3 linked regions of the Dyadobacter pollutisoli genome follow. The main gene of each other region encodes a partner of the protein of the gene in region 2 in a complex. Links are inferred from orthologs where the notes say so. Each region holds a gene or a part of one and is shown on either strand. Other genes may lie near its edges. The genes, in order: tsaB, tsaD and tsaE.

Region 1 (6,354 bases), 1.2 Mb from region 2 along the record:
TCTTCGGTAACCGACGGCAGGGGAACGCTGGATAGTGCAGTTTACCAGCTTGTATCCTTTGATGTTTCTCAAATACAGTCGCTTCGTATGCCGGTTTATGTTTTTCAAAAAAAGGATTGTACAGCTGTATTTACCGCACCGGATTCTGTCTTTTTGATCAAAAGCAATATTTTGAATTCAGGGCAAAAGACGACTTTGCAAGCTGAGACGGAGCTGTTGCCGTTGAGCAGGGAATTCAATTTCTCGATGCTGATCGGGTCGATAGCATTGATTATTGGTGTAGTAGGAAGTATCTATTGGGTATTTGGACAGGATATCTATAAGCAATGGCAGCTTGTAAAGTTGCAGCGCCGACACCTTGAATATTTACGGTCGTTCAACAGGCTGATGCGTAATGCCCGGGAAAAAAATAACATTAAGGACGCAGAAAAGGCAATCATCGTCTGGAAAAATTATTTGGAACGATTGGAAAAAAAACCATTTGCAACCTATACCACACGAGAAATTATGGACAATATGCCCGATGACGATCTGGCCGATGCATTGAAAAATATGGATGGCATAGTTTACGGACAGGGAAAATCCCAAAATATGGATGTATATCTGGAAGTACTGAAAACCGGCGCTACGCGGCTTTACCGTGCCAAAAGGAGATTCATCCTCGATACCCAGCTGACCTGATAATTTGCTATGACAGATCCATGGTTTTCACTCAAATGGTTTGGCTATGAGGCTTTGCGCTCATACGAATGGGTGTACCCTTATTTTTTATACCTGATTCCGTTTATTCCGATTTTGTTTTGGCTGCGTAATGCTTTTCACCGAAATCATAAGCAGCGGCTCACCATTACATATACATCGGTGAGCGGCTTCCGGAGCTGGCTTACCCTTTTGCGCTTCGTGCAGCCCGTTTTTGTAGGATCAGCTATTTGCCTCATTCTGGTTTCCCTGGCCCGGCCTCAGGTGATTTCCGAGCGCAGGGACCAGTATTCGGAGGGGATTGACATTATGCTTTTGTTGGATATTTCGGATTCCATGATGGAGAAAGATCTGAGTCCCAATCGGCTGGAAGCTGCGAAAAAGGTAGCAAGACGATTCATTAAAGGACGTTTGCAGGACAGAATAGGGCTAATCATTTTTGCAGGAGAAGCCGTATCCCTTTGCCCGCTTACTACGGATTACGAGCTGCTTTACGGATTTTTAGATGAAATAAACCCTGCAATGATCCCCACTGCCGGAACTGCAATAGGTAGTGCACTGGCCGTGGCTGTGAACCGCATGCGAGAAACTCGGGGAGAGAGCAAAGTCGCGATTCTGATCAGCGACGGGGACAACACCTCGGGTAACCTGGGACCGACAACTTCGGCTCAACTCGCCAATGCATTTGGCGTAAAAGTATATACTATCTCCGTGGGCCGTGCCAAGAAAGGTGCAAGGACAGATAGCACTAGCGTTGCTGGTGCATTGGTGGATGAAGGGGAGCTGCAAAATATTGCAGGTATGGGCAATGGAAAGTATTTTCGTGCTACGGATAATACCGCTCTTGAAACGGTGTTTAAACAAATAGACCAGCTGGAAAAAGTTAAGTCGCGAGACGTTTTGTCACGGGATGTGAGCGACTTTTACAGAATATATCTTTACTGGGCAGTGTTGTTCCTGCTGCTGGCGATCGGGACAAAAAGTACTTTTATGGCGAACATTCTGGAAGATTAATGCTGAAAGCGTATTACAATATCGATGTAGTTGAAGCTGGCCTGGATGAGGTTGGAAGAGGGTGCCTGGCCGGACCGGTTGTAGCCGCCGCCGTTATTTTACCAAGAGATTACAAGCATTCTTTTCTCAATGATTCCAAGCAACTCACCAAAGTTCAGCGACTTGACCTGGAAAAGGAAATAATCCGCGAGTCAATTTCCTGGGCAGTTGCCGAGGTGGATAACATTGAAATTGACAAGATTAATATACTGAAAGCCAGCTTCCTGGCCATGCACCGTGCGGTTGACAAGCTGAGGACGAAGCCGGAACACTTACTAGTAGATGGAAACCGGTTTACACCATACCCGATGATCCCGCATACCTGCATCATCAAAGGCGACGCACATTATCTTTCCATTGCGGCGGCGTCTGTACTGGCCAAGAATTACCGTGATGAATTGATGTCCAACCTGTCAGTACATTTTCCGCATTACGGTTGGGAGCATAATGTAGGTTATCCCACGATCCACCACCGCAAAGCCATAGGCCTGCACGGACCATGCCCGTATCACCGCATGACATTCAAATTGTTGAAAGAAGATTCGGATCAGTCGGCTGAGGAAGCGACGGAAGATTTAGGTTTTTTATAAAGAGGAACAGTACTGCAAGGTTCGCCGAACATCAGGCTTTGCACCACAGGCTTTAATATCCTGCTGATCTCTACATACGCAGATACAGGCACATCGACTTTGCTGCAGCCCTTTACCACCACTCTTTTTCCGCGGTATTCCTCTGGATCAATTTGGTGAATTGCGTTTGCGAAGAGCTTGTCTTCCAATGCATTCAAATCTCCGAAAACAATCGTATTAGCAAATGGTTCAAGCTGAACCGCAATCAACATATAGGCCCAGGTAGGAACTATGGCGTCTTCGGAGCAGATAATGGCAATGTTTTTTCCCTGATATTGGGCCCAATCATGCCCTTTAAGAAATTCCCGGAAATCCTTTTCCCGGAGGATCATACCTTGCCAGAGATTGTCTTTGATATCGTAAAGTATGCGCTCGCCGGGGTGATATAATTCTTCCAGATCCAATGAGATAATGCCACTGCCTGCAACCCGGTTTACAATTTCCTCTGTTTCCATCTTTAACTTTTGTTTTTCAAATTGTTAACACCAAAATGGAAGAGATTGTTTGTCCGCAGCCTGAAAATCATGTTTCTTAAATATTTACTTTCATCTTTTTGAGAGCAGGAGACATGAAATCCTTTAAATAATAGGGTTCAAATGTAGCCACATCTTCAAATTGAGCATTTTCAAATGCATTAACCGCCAGGCTTCCTATTGTTTTGGCCGACGGCCGGACTTCCTGTTCTGGAAATACAGCATTGGGATGATCGTAAAGTAATGGCTTACATTTAGCTGCTCCGTCTCCGAAAAAAACGACTTTATGTTCTTTCAATAAATCCCGGAAAGAATCAGCATCCATAATAACCGCTCGTGTTGGCTCCACAAATTGATTCTGATCATTAAATACAGCCGTGTACACTTCCATTCTCCGCGCGTCAATCATTGGGCAGAGCAAATGCCCCCGAAAGAAGGGAGAGAGCTGTAATGACATTGCTTCCAGCGTATTAATGGCGATCAATGGTTTTTCCAATGCATAGCAAAGACCTTTGGCCGTGGATACGCCTACCCGCAGACCTGTATACGAGCCCGGGCCTTTCGCAATCGAGATCGCGTCCAGGTCGGATAAGCTGTAACTGGCGTTCTGGACAACATTTTTTATAAGTGTTGTCAGCATCGCGGACGATGATTTGTCGGTATAAAGATCGTAGGATGCGAGTAATCCGGTATCTCCGTGAAGCGCCACAGAGCATCCGCGGATCGAAGTATCAATACTTAATAAGAGCATAAAAGCGAAGCCCGCCAGGTTAGTGACGGGCGGAATGTATTATTTCTTTTTCAGGATTTCGTTGTAGCGGGCAGAGTCTTTAAAGAGTGCGAGAGCAGCTTTAACCTCCGCATCTTCATTGAAGGATGCCTCTCGCATACCTTTTTCAAGGTAGTAGTGTTTGATAATTTCCTCTTCCACTACTTGTTTAATTTCCGGTTTGAAAATCTGCAAATCGTTGTCCTTGCTATGCGTAAGCTTCGATTTTAATGCTTTCAGTTGATCTTCAATCACTTCCAGCGATTTCTCTTTTTTAGCAGAAGCTTCCAGATTATTAAGGTCCCTTTCAACTTGCGTGGTGTAGTCGTACTCTTTATCACCAAGCCATTTCACGAATGCAGCATATTCAGCGTCAGTCAAATGAAACTCCTTTGCGGGCTTAATGGTAGGGTGCTCAAAATGATATTTCACCGCATAGTCGAAGAACAGACGGTTGCGGCCCAAAGACGTAGCTAATGGTGAATAGGTCTCTTTTTCAGTCAGGATATCAGGTAAAATACCGCCTCCATCAAATACTGAGCGTCCATTACTGGTTTTGAATTCGGTCATTAATGAATCAGCAATTTTACCTACGCTGCCGTCATCATTACGGTGGCTGTAATCAATCGCCTGAATACACCGGCCGCTGGGAATGTAGTATTTAGCCGTTGTGATCTTCATTTTGGTGTTGAATGAAAGATCGCGGGTAGTTTGCACAAGACCTTTTCCGTAAGTACGCTGACCAATCAGCACGCCGCGGTCATAGTCCTGAATAACTCCCGAAACGATCTCAGCAGCAGAAGCACTGCGATTGTTGGTAAGCACTACAACGGGAATTTCAGTATCCAATGCAGGATTGTAGGCTGTGTAAGTTTTATTCCACTCGCTCACTTTGCCTTTGGTAGAAACAATTTCCTGACCTTTTGGAATAAATATATTTGATATTTCAATGGCCATGTTCAGCAGTCCACCCGGATTATCTCGAAGATCGAGTACCACGTATTTCATGCCTTTTCCTTTTAGCTCCTGAAATGCATTGCGAACTTCACGGGATGCTGTTGCGGTAAAATCTTTCAAATCAATGTACCCCACATCTTCACTGATCATGCCGTAGTAAGGAACATTGGTCACTTTTACGATGTCCCGGTTAAGCGAAATTTCGAGTGGTTTCGTGATTCCGTAACGTTTTACAGTCAGGGTAACGCTGGTTTGGGTCTGGCCTTTTAATAATTTTCCGGTATCAAAATCCTCTCTCGTCGAAAGATCTATTCCATTAATCTTTGTGATTTCATCGCCAAGCTGTAATCCCGCTTTCTGAGCTGGCGTATCTTCATACACCATCATCACCGTATGCTTCCCGTCCGCTGAGTTGACCATCGCACCGATACCATTGTATTTGCCGGTAGTCATAGTCATATAATCCTCAATATCATCCTCCGCATAGTAAACGGTGTAAGGATCAAGTGACCGCAGCATGTTATCGATACTCGTCTTAATCAGTTGATTAGGATTGATTTCGTCGACATAATAAGCATTCAATTCCTTGAACAGTGTGGCGTATATATCGAGGTTACGGGCAATTTCGAAGAGGCGGTCGTCCTGCCGGAAAGAAACAAATGCAAGACCTGCAATAACTGGTATGGTCAACCAGATCGAGCGAAGATACTTTTTCATCTATGTTCAGGAATTAGATTGATTTTTCGGATGGGCCGCAGGCAATCTTTCAAGTCTTTTGAGCGATTGTTTCATAGCCGTTTCAATAACGTCGTAAGATGTTATTTCTTTTGCAAGATACAAAAAAGCAATGTATGAAGGTCTTGATTCCGTGGGTAATGCAAGCAGGGATGCTTTATTGAGCCGGTAGGATTCCCGACAACGGCGACGTACCAGATTCCGGTCAACGGCTCGTTTGAACTGCTTCTTGGAAATGGAAAATAGCACCTGCGGAAGTGGGGGAGGTGACTGTATGTCGTAGATATACAGCACTCTAAAAGGAAAAAGGTAGAACGTATGAATCTCCGCACTACCTCTCTGAAAAAGCCTTCCGATAAGTCGGGGGCTACACAAACGTTCCTTTTTACCAAATGTTTGTTTCAAGTTCTTGTAGAAAAAAGTGTCTGACAAGTTTGAGAATTATCGAACTTGTCAGACTATGAAAAGACTAGGCGTCCCCTACTCAAACTTTCAAACACTGATTATTGCTTATGACGTTTTTCGTCTGAAACCGTTAGTTTCCAACGGCCTTTTTTACGACGACCGGCAACTACTTTACGCCCGTTTGCCGTGGACATTCTTTCACGGAAACCGTGCTTATTTCTCCTCTTGCGATTCGATGGTTGAAAGGTACGTTTCATCTCAGTATCAAATTATTGCGATATAAATCTCTTCTACCCGTAATTTTGGCTTGCAAAGGTAGACAAAAATTTAAATTATGTCAATGTTTAACTGGAATTTTAAAAAATATATCTCAGACAGCTGTCATTTATAGAAAAACTTTTTCTTGAAATACCATTCCGCACACCCATTGTTCACCTCCACAGAAGCCCAGGCAGGGTCCCAAAGGTCAGTAACAGACAGTATTGTGTACGGCATATTTTTCAACTTAGGCACATATACCTGCGGTTCCTTTGTATTGAGAACCAGCGCTGTTCTGGCTATCATTTCCTGATTGTAGCGGTAGGCACGACCCGTAAGCAAATCAGACCAGGCTGAGCGGTAATTGAAATTACTG
Region 2 (6,196 bases):
CGCCATTTTGGTAAAAACACGTTGGGTAATGAAAACATCGTTTTCGTCGATGATCATCCAGCGACGGTCGTATTGCAAGCCGCGTTCTTCGGTTTTGGCCTCGGCTAACCGGATTCCGCCAAGCGACTTTACCGGATAAACCCATATTTCTGACAATATCATTTTGAAACGTTTTTTTACTCAATAGTTAGTTTACGGATACGGTTATTGAAGGAATCGGTAACAAACAGATTTTCATCCTTATCAAGCGTACTGCCCTGCGGATGCCAAAACCTGGCCACATTACCTGTTCCCTCCACATAACCAGGTACAGTCGGCTGGCCTGCTAGTGTCGTGACCATGCCGTCAGGATAGACGAGCCGGATACAATGGTTGTACAGATCCGTCACATACAAGTTTCCAAGCTTGTCAATCTGGACATTACTCGGTTGATTGAACATAGCTTCGGTAGCCTTTCCGTCCATAAATCCAGCCTTGCCCGGTGTTCCTGCAAAAGTAGTTACCATTCCGTCCGGTGATATCCGGCGAATGCAATGATTATGCTTATCCGCTACAAAAGCATTGCCTGTTTCATCAAAAGTCAGGTGTGCCGGAAAGTAAAATTTGGCCTCCCGAAGTTTCCCATCGGCATGTCCCGGGGTGCTTCCCGCAAAAGTGGTCACCTGCCCGTTCGCGGAGATTTTTCTTATCACCCCATTTTCTGTGTCGCAAACCCATAATGTGCCTGATTTGTCAATTTTTACACCATAGGGTCTCTTAAACTGTGCAGTTGCCAGGTCTCCATCTAAAAGCCCTTCACGTTCAGGACTGCCCGTGATGGTAGTTAAAGTGCCATCGGTCGCTATTTTTCTGATTGCGTTATTTTGATGGTCTGCCACATATATGATACCGTCCGGGCCAACGTCCACGCCGATTGGAAATTTCATAAGTGCCTGGTCACCTTTGCCGTCTTTGAAACCGGAATGCGGGGTACCTACAATGGTTGAAGTGGTTCCGTCAGCTTCTATTTTACGGACCATGCAATTGCCCAGATCGGCGACATACAGAAGTCCCTTGTCGTAAACAATGTTGTAAGGCCCCTCAAATTTAACCGTTTGGGGAGCGCCGTCAGCGTATCCTTTTGTGCCGCCAGCGAAGAAGCTGGTGGTCGCAACATACTGGTAACGAAATTTCTCAGCGGACGTAAATGCTTTTCCTTTTACCGTTAAATCTATCGCTCCCAGGCCGCATTTGTCGGGAACAACAGCTGCTATCTCGCTGTCCCTGACAGATTGAATGGTGGCAGAAAGGCCATTGATTTTAACAGAAATATCTGACACGACCGTGCCAAAGTTTTTACCCTGAATCTTTATCAATGTTCCTTTGCCGCCACTTAATGGGCTGAATCCTTGCAGTTCCGCGATTGGGTCGGGAGTTTTCACAGGATTGTCGCTGCTACATGCCAGCCAGGAAGCAGATATCGCGAGAATCAATGTAAAAATGATACTGGTCCTCATGGATTTACCAGAAATTTGGTTGCTAAATGTAACGACTGAGACTCCACTTTGAGCATATAGATACCACTTTTCAAGGTCGAAATGTCCAGCTCTGTTTTTCCGTCTTTCGCCTTTCGCTCTTCTTTGATCAACAACTTGCCGGCTATATCCAATACCGAAATAACCACTGCTTGTTGCTGCGCTGGAACTTCAATCTGCATTTTGCTTTGGCTTGGATTAGGATAGGCCTTTAATGAACCGGGCTGTGAGATTTGGGTTGAAGTGACAATCTCTTTGGGGAATGTAAGCTCCCAGATCTGACCTCTTCCTTCCAGGACATAGAGCTTGCTATCGACAATTTTCGCGTCCGTTGGCTCCCAGAAATCCATCGCGATACGATGGGCATGGAGAGTGTAGTCATCCCCGGCTGCATTCTTTTTCAAATCCAGCATGAGCAGGTCACGACCTGAATCTTGCATAGGGCCGTAGGATGCGGTTCCTTCCTGAAAGTTTAATACAAAACCTTTTCCTTTATATTCTCCTCCCAAACCTTCTTTCGTGTCAAATACAAGCCCCAATGGAGAACGATGTGCTGTAAAAGTACTGATCGTTTTTCCGTTCTCACTGGCGTCCATGATCTTTCCAGTCACCGCGTCTCTGTACATGTCGGCATCGGGCCCGGCATTTTGAATGGGCTTGCGAAAAGTCAGGTTCTTTGGCTTCGGAGGATATTTGCTGTCATCGTAAAAGGCTCCGATCTGGTAGCCGGTGTAAGCATGGTTAAGTAGTTTGTCATCATCCTGCTTGTACCCGGCAAATTGCATAGGCGTATCGTTACCACCCATTTCCCAGGGAAAGCCGTAATGTGCTCCCGGCCTGATCCAGTTCATTTCCTCAGGATCGTCGCGGTCACCGGAATTTTCTACACTAAAAAGATCACCGTTCGCAGCAAAAGCCAGACTGAATGCATTTCTTACGCCTCTCACATAAATGTAGGGCGCCAGCGCAGAGGAGTCATTTGGTAAAATAAGATTTTCAGTAGATGCAGGAATTTTGAAAATGGCGCTGGTGAGCGCTATCTCACGAAGATTGGGGTAAAGACCATCATTGTCCTTCACTTCGCCGTGGTCTGTCCGGGAGCCGCTGGCGATGAAAATATCCTTCCCATCGGGCGAAAAACAAATGGCGCTGAATGCGTGATCATACAATGTTTTGGAAGAAGCATGCTCAGCGGTCCTGAAAATTTCTGTCCATATAAGCTTGTGATCAGCTGTTATTTTTGCCTTTACAGCCTTGCCGTAACCCGAAACTCCTTGTTTGAGCACGACATTGCCCAGCAGGTAGAGGCTACCCTCGTGCAATGCAAGGCCCTGCAAATAGTTAATGGCATGATCTTCCGCAGTAGCAAGCCGCTGAATGGAATAACTTCCGGAAACTTCTGGCTTCAAATGGTACAATTCACCATTCCAGGCGATGGTGTAAAAAGATTTGTCGGACGGGTCGTAAACAATTCTTGTCTGGGTATCGGTATTTTCAATTTTGACAACCGGACGGATGGTCACATCGTTGCGCAAAACTTTCGGCGTTTGACTGCGGCAAGCTTCACCTGTTGTCATCAATAACAATGTACAAATTAAACAGAGGAGGAAGTGCTTCATGCGCGGCGGTAATATTGTGAATACCTTTTAAAATTCCATTCTGGCCAGCGGACTTACGGTTTGATCACAAAAATCGTTTGCTAAAAATTTGTAATGTGCTGCAATGGCGATCATTGCAGCATTGTCTGTGCAATATTCAAAGGCAGGAATGTACACTTTCCAATCCAGTTTTTCGCCTAATTCTATAATTGATTTGCGTAATCCTGAGTTAGCGGAAACACCGCCTGCGATTGCAATTTCTTTGATACCGGTTTCTCTGGATGCTTTTTTGAGTTTTTTTAACAAAATATCAACCAAAGTGTATTGAATGCTGGCACAAATGTCCTCCTTATTCTGAGCGATAAAATCCGGGTTTTCCCTCACCTGTTTTTGTAAAAAATACATAAACGAAGTTTTGATACCACTGAAAGAAAAATCAAGTCCGGGCATCTCAGGCAGCGGAAAAGGATAAGCGGAAGGGTTGCCCAGAGCTGCATATTTATCGATCAATGGTCCGCCGGGGTAGGGTAAGTCCATGAGCTTCGCCGTTTTATCAAACGCTTCTCCCACCGCGTCATCCCTCGTTTCGCCGATGATCTCCATTTCCAGTGGGCTGGTCACTTTCACGATCTGTGTGTGTCCGCCGCTTACGGTCAGACAAAGGAATGGAAACGCAGGCTTGGGATCGTCGATGAAGTGCGCAAGCACGTGGGCCTGCATGTGATTGATCTCGATTAAAGGGATGTCGAGCCCCAGCGCCATGGACTTTGCAAACGACGTGCCAACCAGCAAAGCGCCCAATAAACCCGGTCCTTTGGTAAAAGCAATGGCTTCCAGGTCTTTTTTTGTTACTTTTGCATCATTCAATGCTTTATCTACTACCGGCAGAATATGTTGTTGATGAGCCCGCGAGGCAAGTTCAGGGACAACACCGCCGTATTGTGTGTGAATGAGCTGCGTAGCAACAACATTGGAGCGGATTTTCCCGTTAGTTATTACGGCTGCGGAGGTTTCGTCGCAAGACGATTCAATGGCGAGAATGTTCATATTGATGAAATATTCGCAAAATTAAGCATTAACAATAAGATAAGCAGTATCCCGCTGCGAAGCTATATATGTTAAAATTCCTGAAGGCGTTTGGCAATGGTCTGATTGTGGTTATTATCTTCGCGCTGCTTGCGCTTGGGATCGCCACCATTGCGCTGCAACTTCCTTCAGTCCAGACCTGGGCCGTCCGCCTCGCTACCAGCAACATTTCAGGAAAGCTGGGTTATCCCATTACCATTCAAAAAGTCAATATCAAGTGGTTCGATGTCGTTTCGTTGGAAGGAATTTCCGTGAAGGATACCAGCAGAAAAGACATGATCGACGTTGGCAGGATCGATGTGAATTTGAATGTCAACAACATCATTGAGAATTCTTCAAAGGAAATATACCTCGACGAAGTAAATATTTTCCAGCCTAATGTACACCTGGTGGTCATTCCCGAGTCCGGATCGCTGAACATCGATGGTTTTATTGAAAAGATCAACGAGCTTACCAGGCCCACAATTCCCCGACCGGCCAATGCGCCTGAAAACAATACGCCGTTTATCATTGGGAAATCAAAAGTCATTGACGGCACATTCCGGTACGATGATCCGCGTCGGGCAAGAGACAAAGGTGCCAGGGTTTTCGACTATTCCCATTTTGAACTGAACAAGCTGTATGGCGATCTGAAAAATTTCCTGGTTCAGGGAGATACCATTTCTTTTTTAGCCAAAAACCTGAAAACGGTAGATAAGCAAACAGGCCTGAACATGCACGACCTGGATACCCGGTTTTTGTTCTGTCAAAAAAAGATGGAGCTGAAAGAACTGGACGCCAGGATCGGGAATTCCCACCTGAAAGACGAAGTCATTTTCTATTACAACCGTTCCGGCGAGCTGGGTGATTTTAACCATAAGATCCGGATGAAAGGACATTTGGTCGGTAGTCATGTGGATTCGAGGGATCTTGGGTTATTCTCCGGCTATGTCGACAGGCTGCATGAAACCTGGCGGATTTCGGGTGATTTTAATGGTAAGGTGGACGATTTTATGCTTTCCAATACGGACCTGCATTTTGGAAAAGGAAGCAGGCTGGTTGGAAATATTGGTTTCAAAGGCTTGCCGACCATTGAAGGCGTTCAAATGGATATCAGTCTATCATTGTCCAGGGTCGATCCGGCCGACATTGTTCAATACTATCCTGAATGGGACATGCATCCGACCATGCAAAAATTCGGGCTGACATTGCTGGATGGTACATTCAAGGGAACGTTGGAGGATTTTGCTGTGAATGCTTCCGCGTCTTCGGCGCTGGGAGAGCTGGCTGGCGACCTTGTTTTTCATATCGCGGACCAGAAAACGACAACCTATTCCGGCGAGGTCAAAACATCTGCATTTGAACTGGGTAAGCTTATTGATAATGAAGAAACATGGCAACAGCTTGATTTTGACGGAAAAATATACGGGAAGGGTTTAGAGCTCCAATATGCTTCCACTGATTTGAATGCGCTGGTTGGTAAAATAGGTTTCCGACACTACGATTATCGTAATATCCGGCTGAAAGGCAATTTACAAAATCAGTATTTCAATGGGCATGTTAGCACGAGGGACAGCAATTTTGTGGTAGATCTGGAAGGAGAATTTGACCTTTCCAAGCCTAAAAATTCATTTGATCTTCAGGGGGTCATTGAAAAGGCAAACTTGAAAGAGCTTGGCTATACCGAAGACCAGATCACACTGCGGACCCAATTGAATGTGAATGTGACCGGAAACACGGTCGATGAGCTGACGGGCGATGCCAAGTTGTTGAATACCTACCTGTTGATGACTAATAAAGAACGTAACCTGGTCATTGATACGCTGGTGTTTTCGTCAAGGCAGCAGCTGGACAGGCGTAGTCTGCATCTTGAAAGTGAGTTTTTGTCCGCAAAGTTGGAAGGTAACTTTCTCCCGACCCAAACCTGGAAAGATGTCAGTCGCGTACTGGAAGAGTATAAGCTGTATTTCTTCGAGAATGCTGCGAACCGTACTGAGTATTATGCCAAAAAGCCGATAC
Region 3 (6,300 bases), 370 kb from region 2 along the record:
ACAAAATAAGTATGCGTCTTGAATTGTTCCTTGATCAGCTTTTTGGGACCATCGAGCACTTTTTTGGCTTTATGAATCAATGCAATGTTATCGCAAAGCTCCTCCACGGTTTCCATCCTGTGGGTCGAAAATATGATAGTACTGCCCTTTTGCTTCAATTCCAGGATCTCATCGCGGATCAGATTGGCATTGATAGGGTCAAATCCTGAAAACGGTTCGTCGAGAATGATCAGGTCGGGCTCGTGAAGCACGGTGGACACAAACTGGACCTTTTGCTGCATTCCTTTCGAAAGATCGGACACACTTTTGTCCCACCAGGTTTTAATGTCAAATTTGACAAACCAGGTTTTCAGTTTATCCATCGCCTCTTTTTGGGACAATCCTTTGAGCTGGGCGAGATATAGCAACTGCTCCCCCACTTTCATTTTTTTATAAAGCCCCCTTTCCTCCGGCAAATAGCCGATCCTGGAAATGTGACTGGAATTCAAAAGCTGGCCGTCAAACAAAATCTCTCCTTTGTCTGGCCCGGTGATCTGGTTGATGATCCTGATGAGTGAGGTTTTTCCGGCACCGTTTGGGCCTAGCAAACCGAAAATACTGCCTTTGGGAATTGAAATACTTACATCGTCGAGGGCAATGTGGTTGGAATACTCTTTTGTAACATTCCGGACTTCTATAATATTCATAGGGATGAAGGATCGGTGAATATGCACCAAATATGCAAAGTATAAGCGGCTCGATTAAAGTTACAAGTATGAAAGCGTAATTTGACGGATTAATGGTAAAAATAAAAAGCGGGCGGATATCCGCTCGCTTTTTTCAATAAAACTAATGTAGGAATGTCTCCTAGATGTATTTTTCCCGAATCTGGAACAAAACCCAAAAGCCGATCAGACCGCTGATAATGAAACCCACGATTTGAAATTGGATCAGGTTACTTACCAAGCCGACCAGTACTGCATAATACAACAGGTTCCAGCCAGCTCTCTTACGTGCTTTCAATGGAGTGAAGGCCATCAGGTACATGATCAATGTGATCACACCCAGGGCAACGCCCACGTAAAAAGTAGCTCCCAGGCCCGCAGCAGCTCCGCCCATTCCAAAGATCGCTCCACCCAAACCGAATGCGGTAAGCAAGGCAAAAATACCAAGGACAGAAAAGAACAGCATAATGTATGGGCCGTACTTCACTAAAAACTCCTTCACTTCCTCAGAGAAGGGGGGAAACTTTTGAAGAAAAATGGGTTCCAGTTCTTTTTCAAGAAGTAGTTTTGATTCCATAAAGAGGGATGTTTAAGCTGAAAGTCAATTATTTATTTGATAAATCTAAAAATAATTTTTTGATTCAGACGTCAAATTTTCTCCCTCCTGCCCGATTTGTTTATTAATCGGTTCTCCTCCCCTTTTTAGTCTGGGAAATTATGCTCTTTCGGCCGATTAATCCTCTGGATATGGGACAAATACAAACCCCGAGAAATCGCCCAGCAGCGCAAAAAGGCAGCAGAATTCGTCCGGATTTTTGTAGTTCTCGGTGAATAACAAAACCGATTCTTCACCAATGAGCTTGCGGTCCACAAACTCCTGCATATAAGATGCCCGATAAGAATAAAGGTTCGTCAATTCCGTCCTATCAATCAGCATCGCACCAAGTTCCAGGTCGTTATTAGTCACGACAAAAATCGGGTTTTCTGAAAATCCCCTTTTTCTGATCTGGTACGACGCTTCTTTCAGCTGGTCAGCAACTTTGATAAAATCCTGCGATATGTAACCCATCAGCTTTTGATTCAATTCCGGAGAATTGGCATCATCCATCAAGGTATTTTCATTACTATTATTAATCATATACTTCGGCCTTCGGCAGTCAGCCATCGGCTATTTATTTTAGTTTTTTGGTCAAAATATCAATGATAGTCAATCAATGATCGGCGTTCAGTATCGCAAAAAAGCCGACTGCCGATAGCCGATAGCCGACTGCCCCAATCACATTCTCGCCGCAAGCAGCAACGTCAGATCCTTGTACCGCATATTAAAGCTACGTGCGATGTGCGAATTGGTGAGCGTGCCTTTGTGACAATACACTCCCTTCATAAACCACCGATTCGCGTAAATCATTTCCTCAATACCTCCAATTGTTCCTGTTTGTAATAAAAACGGCAAAAATACATTGCTCAGGGCAGTACTGGCCGTGTGCGCAACCCTCGAAGGAATGTTGGGAACACAATAGTGGATCACATCATTGTATTTGAATGTCGGGTTCTTGTGGGAAGTCATCCTCGAAGTTTCAAACGATCCTCCCTGATCGATACTTACATCAATGATCACAGAACCCGGCTTCATTTTTGACACCATTTCACGCGTTACCACCAATGGACTGATCCCGTTTTCGGCACGCATCGTGCCTATGACCACGTCAGCCCTTGCAATAGCCTCGGCCAATGTGTCGGAATCGATAATAGAAGTATATAAATTCTGCCCGATCGAATATTTAAGCCTCTGCAAACGGTAAATATGTTTGTCAAAAACTTTAATGTCAGCACCGACGCTGATTGCCGCGCGGGTTGCGTACTCCGCAACAGTACCAGCACCGAGAATGACGATTTTCGTTGGCGGTACACCGGTGATCCCTCCGAGGATAATGCCTCGTCCGCCATTGGGTGTCGACAAATATTCGGCGGCGATCAATAACACGGTACTCCCGGCGATTTCGCCCATAGCCCTAATAATGGGCTTTCCTCCTACCTTGTCCTCGATCAGCTCGTAACCTATACCAGTAATTTTATGCTCATTCAGTTTTTCAAAATATTGCTTTTCCAATGCTGGCAAATTCAATGCCGAGATCAGGGTCGTACCAGACTTAATGTAGCTAAATTCCTCTTCGACCAGCGGTTCCACTTTGAGAATTAAATTGGCCTGATAAACCTCCTTGGCACTCTGGACTATTTTTGCACCCGCCTCGCTGTATTCATGATCAGAAAGGTTAGAGCCTTTTCCCGCATCCTTTTCCACCCATACCTCATGCCCGTTCCTGACCAGGATACCTACCGCGTCCGGGGTGAGGGCAATGCGGTTTTCCTGCAAAGAAACCTCCCTCGGCAAGCCTATATGCAACGAATTTTGATCTTTTTTAACAGCCAGTAACGATTCTTGCGGATATAGTACCGATTGCTTGGCCAGCTCTTCGAAACCGGTAATCTGAGGTTGCGCCATGGAATAGCAAAAAAATGAAAGTGAAAACGTAATTAACTGCCAGTAACCTCTTATACCTTTTTTACTTCTAATATTCTCATACCACTTTCGTCGGCCGATAAATGCAGCATCAAATACTGCATTGGCCACAAGGACTCAATTTTTCCCGGCCACTCCACAAAACAAAAGCTACCTGAATCAAAATATTCTTCCACTCCCATATCCAGCGCTTCGGCCTCATCCTTAATCCTGTAAAAATCAAAGTGATAGATTACTTCTCTATCCGATTCATACTCATTGACCAGCGAAAAAGTGGGACTCTGAACATGGGTTGTGACGCCCAAATGTCGGCAAAGCGCTTTGATCAGTGTTGTTTTCCCGGCCCCCATGTGCCCTTCAAACAACCAAACCGGCCTGTCTTTACCAATTTGGAGCAGTTGAGACGAAACCGCTTGCAGCTCATCCAGCTCTTTAAAATGTATGGTGGTAGGCTCTGCGATCATGTTACAAAAATACACAATTTGGAAAAACTCACTGCAATTTTATCCATTCGCTCTCCCTGTCCCGGCGTTAAAAAATAAAACCGGAAGCCTGTATGAAGCTCCCGGTTTCTATCGATCAGTGAATCAGCGCACTACACTTTCCATTCTTTACGCATCTCGCGACCGAGCAGTTTATTTGCCTCTTTATCGTCAAATTTCTCCTTCTCCGCGTCCCATTTGAGTGAGCGCTGCAACTGGTAGGTAATGTTACCAATATTGCAAACCGACGCCGTCCGATGCCCTGTTTCCACATCACAAATGGGCGGTTTCCTTGTCTTTATCGCGTTTAAAAAATCTTTATAATGATTCGTACTGACATACACCTTATAATCCCCTTCCTGAAAAACCTTGTCTTTCAATGGTTCGGGAGTGGTACGCAACTCGCCTCGTGCCACAAAAACTTCTCCATCTGATCCCACAAAATGGCAATGCGGTTTCCCTTCCATCGGCCGGTGAATGACCTCTACGCCGTTGGCATATTTGTAAACCAATCCCTTCCCCGGTTCCGAATAAATGAGTTCCGTTGGGCCGCTGCTGTCCATACCCAGGCCCCACTGGGCGATATCGAACATATGTGCACCCCAGTCAGTCATTCCGCCCCCGCCAAACTCCGTATAATCGCGCCACTTTGGCCAGAATGTGGCATCCATAGCTGGTGCCAGCACATTGTTATAGGGCCGGCTCGTGACATTAGGTCCCATCCACATATCCCAGTTTAACCCGGAAGGAGCAGCTTCCTGCTGCAAGTCCCATACTTTCGGTGGCCCACCCACATTCACATATACTTTTTGAATCTTACCAATAGCACCGCTACGTACCAGCTGCACAGCCTGTGTGAATTCTTTGGATGAACGCTGCATACTTCCCGTCTGAAAAACGCGATTATTTTTCCGGGTAGCATCCACCATTGCTCGTCCTTCCTTTACGGTCAGCGATAACGGCTTTTCGCAGTAAATGTCTTTACCCGCCTGCGCCGCTCTAACTGCCATCGCAGCATGCCAGTGATCGGGCGATGCGATTACGACGGCATCAATGTCTTTTCGCGAAAGCAGCTCGCGGAAATCAGTGATCCCTACTGCGGATTTATAATTATTTTGGCCCAGCTTTTCGGCATACCATTTGTTTGTGACATTCAAAAATGAGTCCAGTTTGACGGCATATACATCCGAAGCAGCTACGATCTGGGTTTCCATAGTATCCAGGAAACGATTGCGCAACCCGCTGCTCTGACGGCCGCATCCGATAAAACCCAGAGCAACCTTGTCACTCGGCGCAGTATAACCTTTACCCAAAACATGCCTTGGAACAATCATAAAAGAAGAAACGACCGCTCCTGCTTTCAGGAAATCCCGACGTTGCATACGTTCAACATTCATATAATTTGAAAGAAAAGTCCAACAAAATTTTAACAAAAAAGATGAAAACTCATGTTTCTACTGAATTAGATCGTATATCTGCATTCTCGTTTCTAATTACCATGCAAACCTTGTAAGCTGGTGATTTTAAATGCTCCTAAACACTTAAAATATGCTACGAATTTCACTGTTTCTGTCCGTCATTTTCATCGGCAGTGCTGCTGCTCAGGTCACACAGCGTAATATTTTGTCCAAACAGTATTCTCCGGAAACCATCGCGCAGGCTTTGGTCCCAAGGGAAAACTGGGCACCCTACCCCAAAACGCCCGAAGAATGGAAAAAGCAGGTCGATCAAAAAGACTTGGACGCTATCATTCAGAGCGGCGAAGAGGCGCTGGCTAAGCCGATACCCGCCGTTACGGCTTCGTTGCTGCTTGATTACGTCCGTAGCGGTGACCGAGAAAGGCACAGTACCGCCTCTTTTGGGCGAAGAAACCAGCTGATGAGCCTGATTTTGGCTGAAAGTATCGAAGGAAAAGGCAGGTTCACCGAAGCAATCGTCAATCTGGTCTGGGCGATTTGTGAGGAAACTTATTGGGGCGTACCGGCGCATTTGGGCGTTCAAAAAGCAAAGAATGGCCTGCCCGACGCAGAAGATCCCACGGTAGATCTGTTTACAGCTGAAACCGCCGGCGTACTCGCATTGACGGACTATTTTATTGGCGAACAGCTCGACAAGATTTCCCCACTCATTCGCCGCAGGATTTATCAGGAAACTACTAGAAAGGTTTTCGAACCCATCAAACAAACCAACCGATACGGATACCTGAGCAAGACGAGCCCTGTCAACAACTGGAATCCGTGGATCGTTTCCAACCTGCTCATTGCGGATCTTTTATTGGAACAGGATAGCAAGAAAAGAATCGACTACGCCTACAATTATATGGTATTCCTTGATTCCTATTTCAACAGCCTGGGCGATGATGGCGGCTGCGACGAAGGTCCCAGTTACTGGTTCGCAGCAGGGGCCAGTGCTTACGACTGTCTTGAAATTCTGGAAAAAGCGACGAATGGCAAGGTTAATGTATACAAAGACCCGCTCATTCAGAAAATGGCAGCCTATGTTTATAAGGTTCACATTGCAGATGATTACTTCGTCAATTTTGCAGACGCTGATCCCAAGTTGAAACCTGACGGATTGATGCTGTACCGGTTTG

Evidence for each region.
Region 1: the proteins of tsaD (region 2) and tsaB are in contact, whole or in part, in a solved structure (PDB 4WQ4), measured with the Escherichia coli proteins. The link is inferred for Dyadobacter pollutisoli from one-to-one orthologs.
Region 3: the proteins of tsaD (region 2) and tsaE are in contact, whole or in part, in a crystal structure (PDB 6N9A), measured with the Thermotoga maritima proteins. The link is inferred for Dyadobacter pollutisoli from one-to-one orthologs. Residues at the interface, in WP_004082750.1 of Thermotoga maritima: Cys10, Asp11, Arg49, His50, Leu82, Gly84, Gly135, Gly136, Glu154, Thr155, Leu156, Asp157, Asp158, Ser159, Glu162, Asp165, Lys166, Arg169, Leu170, Tyr175, Lys213, Thr214, Leu217, Tyr218, Gln221, Arg222, Asn324; in WP_004082108.1 of Thermotoga maritima: Leu37, Gly38, Lys46, Lys57, Val59, Lys60, Ser61, Thr63, Phe64, Thr65, Leu66, Met67, Val69, Pro71, Tyr82, Arg83, Leu84, Asp86, Asp88, Phe89, Asp93, Ile128, Asp130, Glu131, Arg134.

Annotation. Positions count from the first base shown.
Region 1 is NZ_CP112998.1:6,156,003-6,162,356, forward strand. What follows is about bases 1,760-4,724. They hold tsaB (tRNA (adenosine(37)-N6)-threonylcarbamoyltransferase complex dimerization subunit type 1 TsaB), read right to left. Parts: upstream 3,606-4,724; coding sequence 2,913-3,605; downstream 1,760-2,912. Other genes in these bases: rnhB (ribonuclease HII), read left to right, coding at 1,760-2,342; ON006_RS25340 (DUF2480 family protein), read right to left, coding at 2,300-2,836; ON006_RS25350 (S41 family peptidase), read right to left, coding at 3,645-4,724. Also shown: ON006_RS25325 (hypothetical protein), read left to right, coding at 1-681; ON006_RS25330 (VWA domain-containing protein), read left to right, coding at 691-1,713; more of rnhB, read left to right, coding at 1,713-1,759; more of ON006_RS25350, read right to left, coding at 4,725-5,297; ON006_RS25355 (ribonuclease P protein component), read right to left, coding at 5,304-5,747; rpmH (50S ribosomal protein L34), read right to left, coding at 5,819-5,977; ON006_RS25365 (hypothetical protein), read right to left, coding at 6,102-6,354. UniProt on the Escherichia coli protein: Required for the formation of a threonylcarbamoyl group on adenosine at position 37 (t(6)A37) in tRNAs that read codons beginning with adenine.
Region 2 is NZ_CP112998.1:4,950,511-4,956,706, reverse strand. The notes cover bases 2,161-4,967. They hold tsaD (tRNA (adenosine(37)-N6)-threonylcarbamoyltransferase complex transferase subunit TsaD), read right to left. Parts: upstream 4,160-4,967; coding sequence 3,161-4,159; downstream 2,161-3,160. Other genes in these bases: ON006_RS20175 (translocation/assembly module TamB domain-containing protein), read left to right, coding at 4,228-4,967; ON006_RS20185 (T9SS type A sorting domain-containing protein), read right to left, coding at 2,161-3,091. Outside these bases: ON006_RS20195 (MOSC domain-containing protein), read right to left, coding at 1-162; ON006_RS20190 (IPT/TIG domain-containing protein), read right to left, coding at 177-1,496; more of ON006_RS20185, read right to left, coding at 1,493-2,160; more of ON006_RS20175, read left to right, coding at 4,968-6,196.
Region 3 is NZ_CP112998.1:4,578,396-4,584,695, forward strand. What follows is about bases 1,974-4,884. They hold tsaE (tRNA (adenosine(37)-N6)-threonylcarbamoyltransferase complex ATPase subunit type 1 TsaE), read right to left. Parts: upstream 3,690-4,884; coding sequence 3,258-3,689; downstream 1,974-3,257. Other genes in these bases: ON006_RS18765 (alanine dehydrogenase), read right to left, coding at 1,981-3,207; ON006_RS18775 (Gfo/Idh/MocA family protein), read right to left, coding at 3,821-4,884. In the rest of the region: ON006_RS18750 (ABC transporter ATP-binding protein), read right to left, coding at 1-686; ON006_RS18755 (hypothetical protein), read right to left, coding at 847-1,281; ON006_RS18760 (hypothetical protein), read right to left, coding at 1,438-1,842; more of ON006_RS18775, read right to left, coding at 4,885-5,104; ON006_RS18780 (heparinase II/III domain-containing protein), read left to right, coding at 5,256-6,300. UniProt on the Escherichia coli protein: Required for the formation of a threonylcarbamoyl group on adenosine at position 37 (t(6)A37) in tRNAs that read codons beginning with adenine.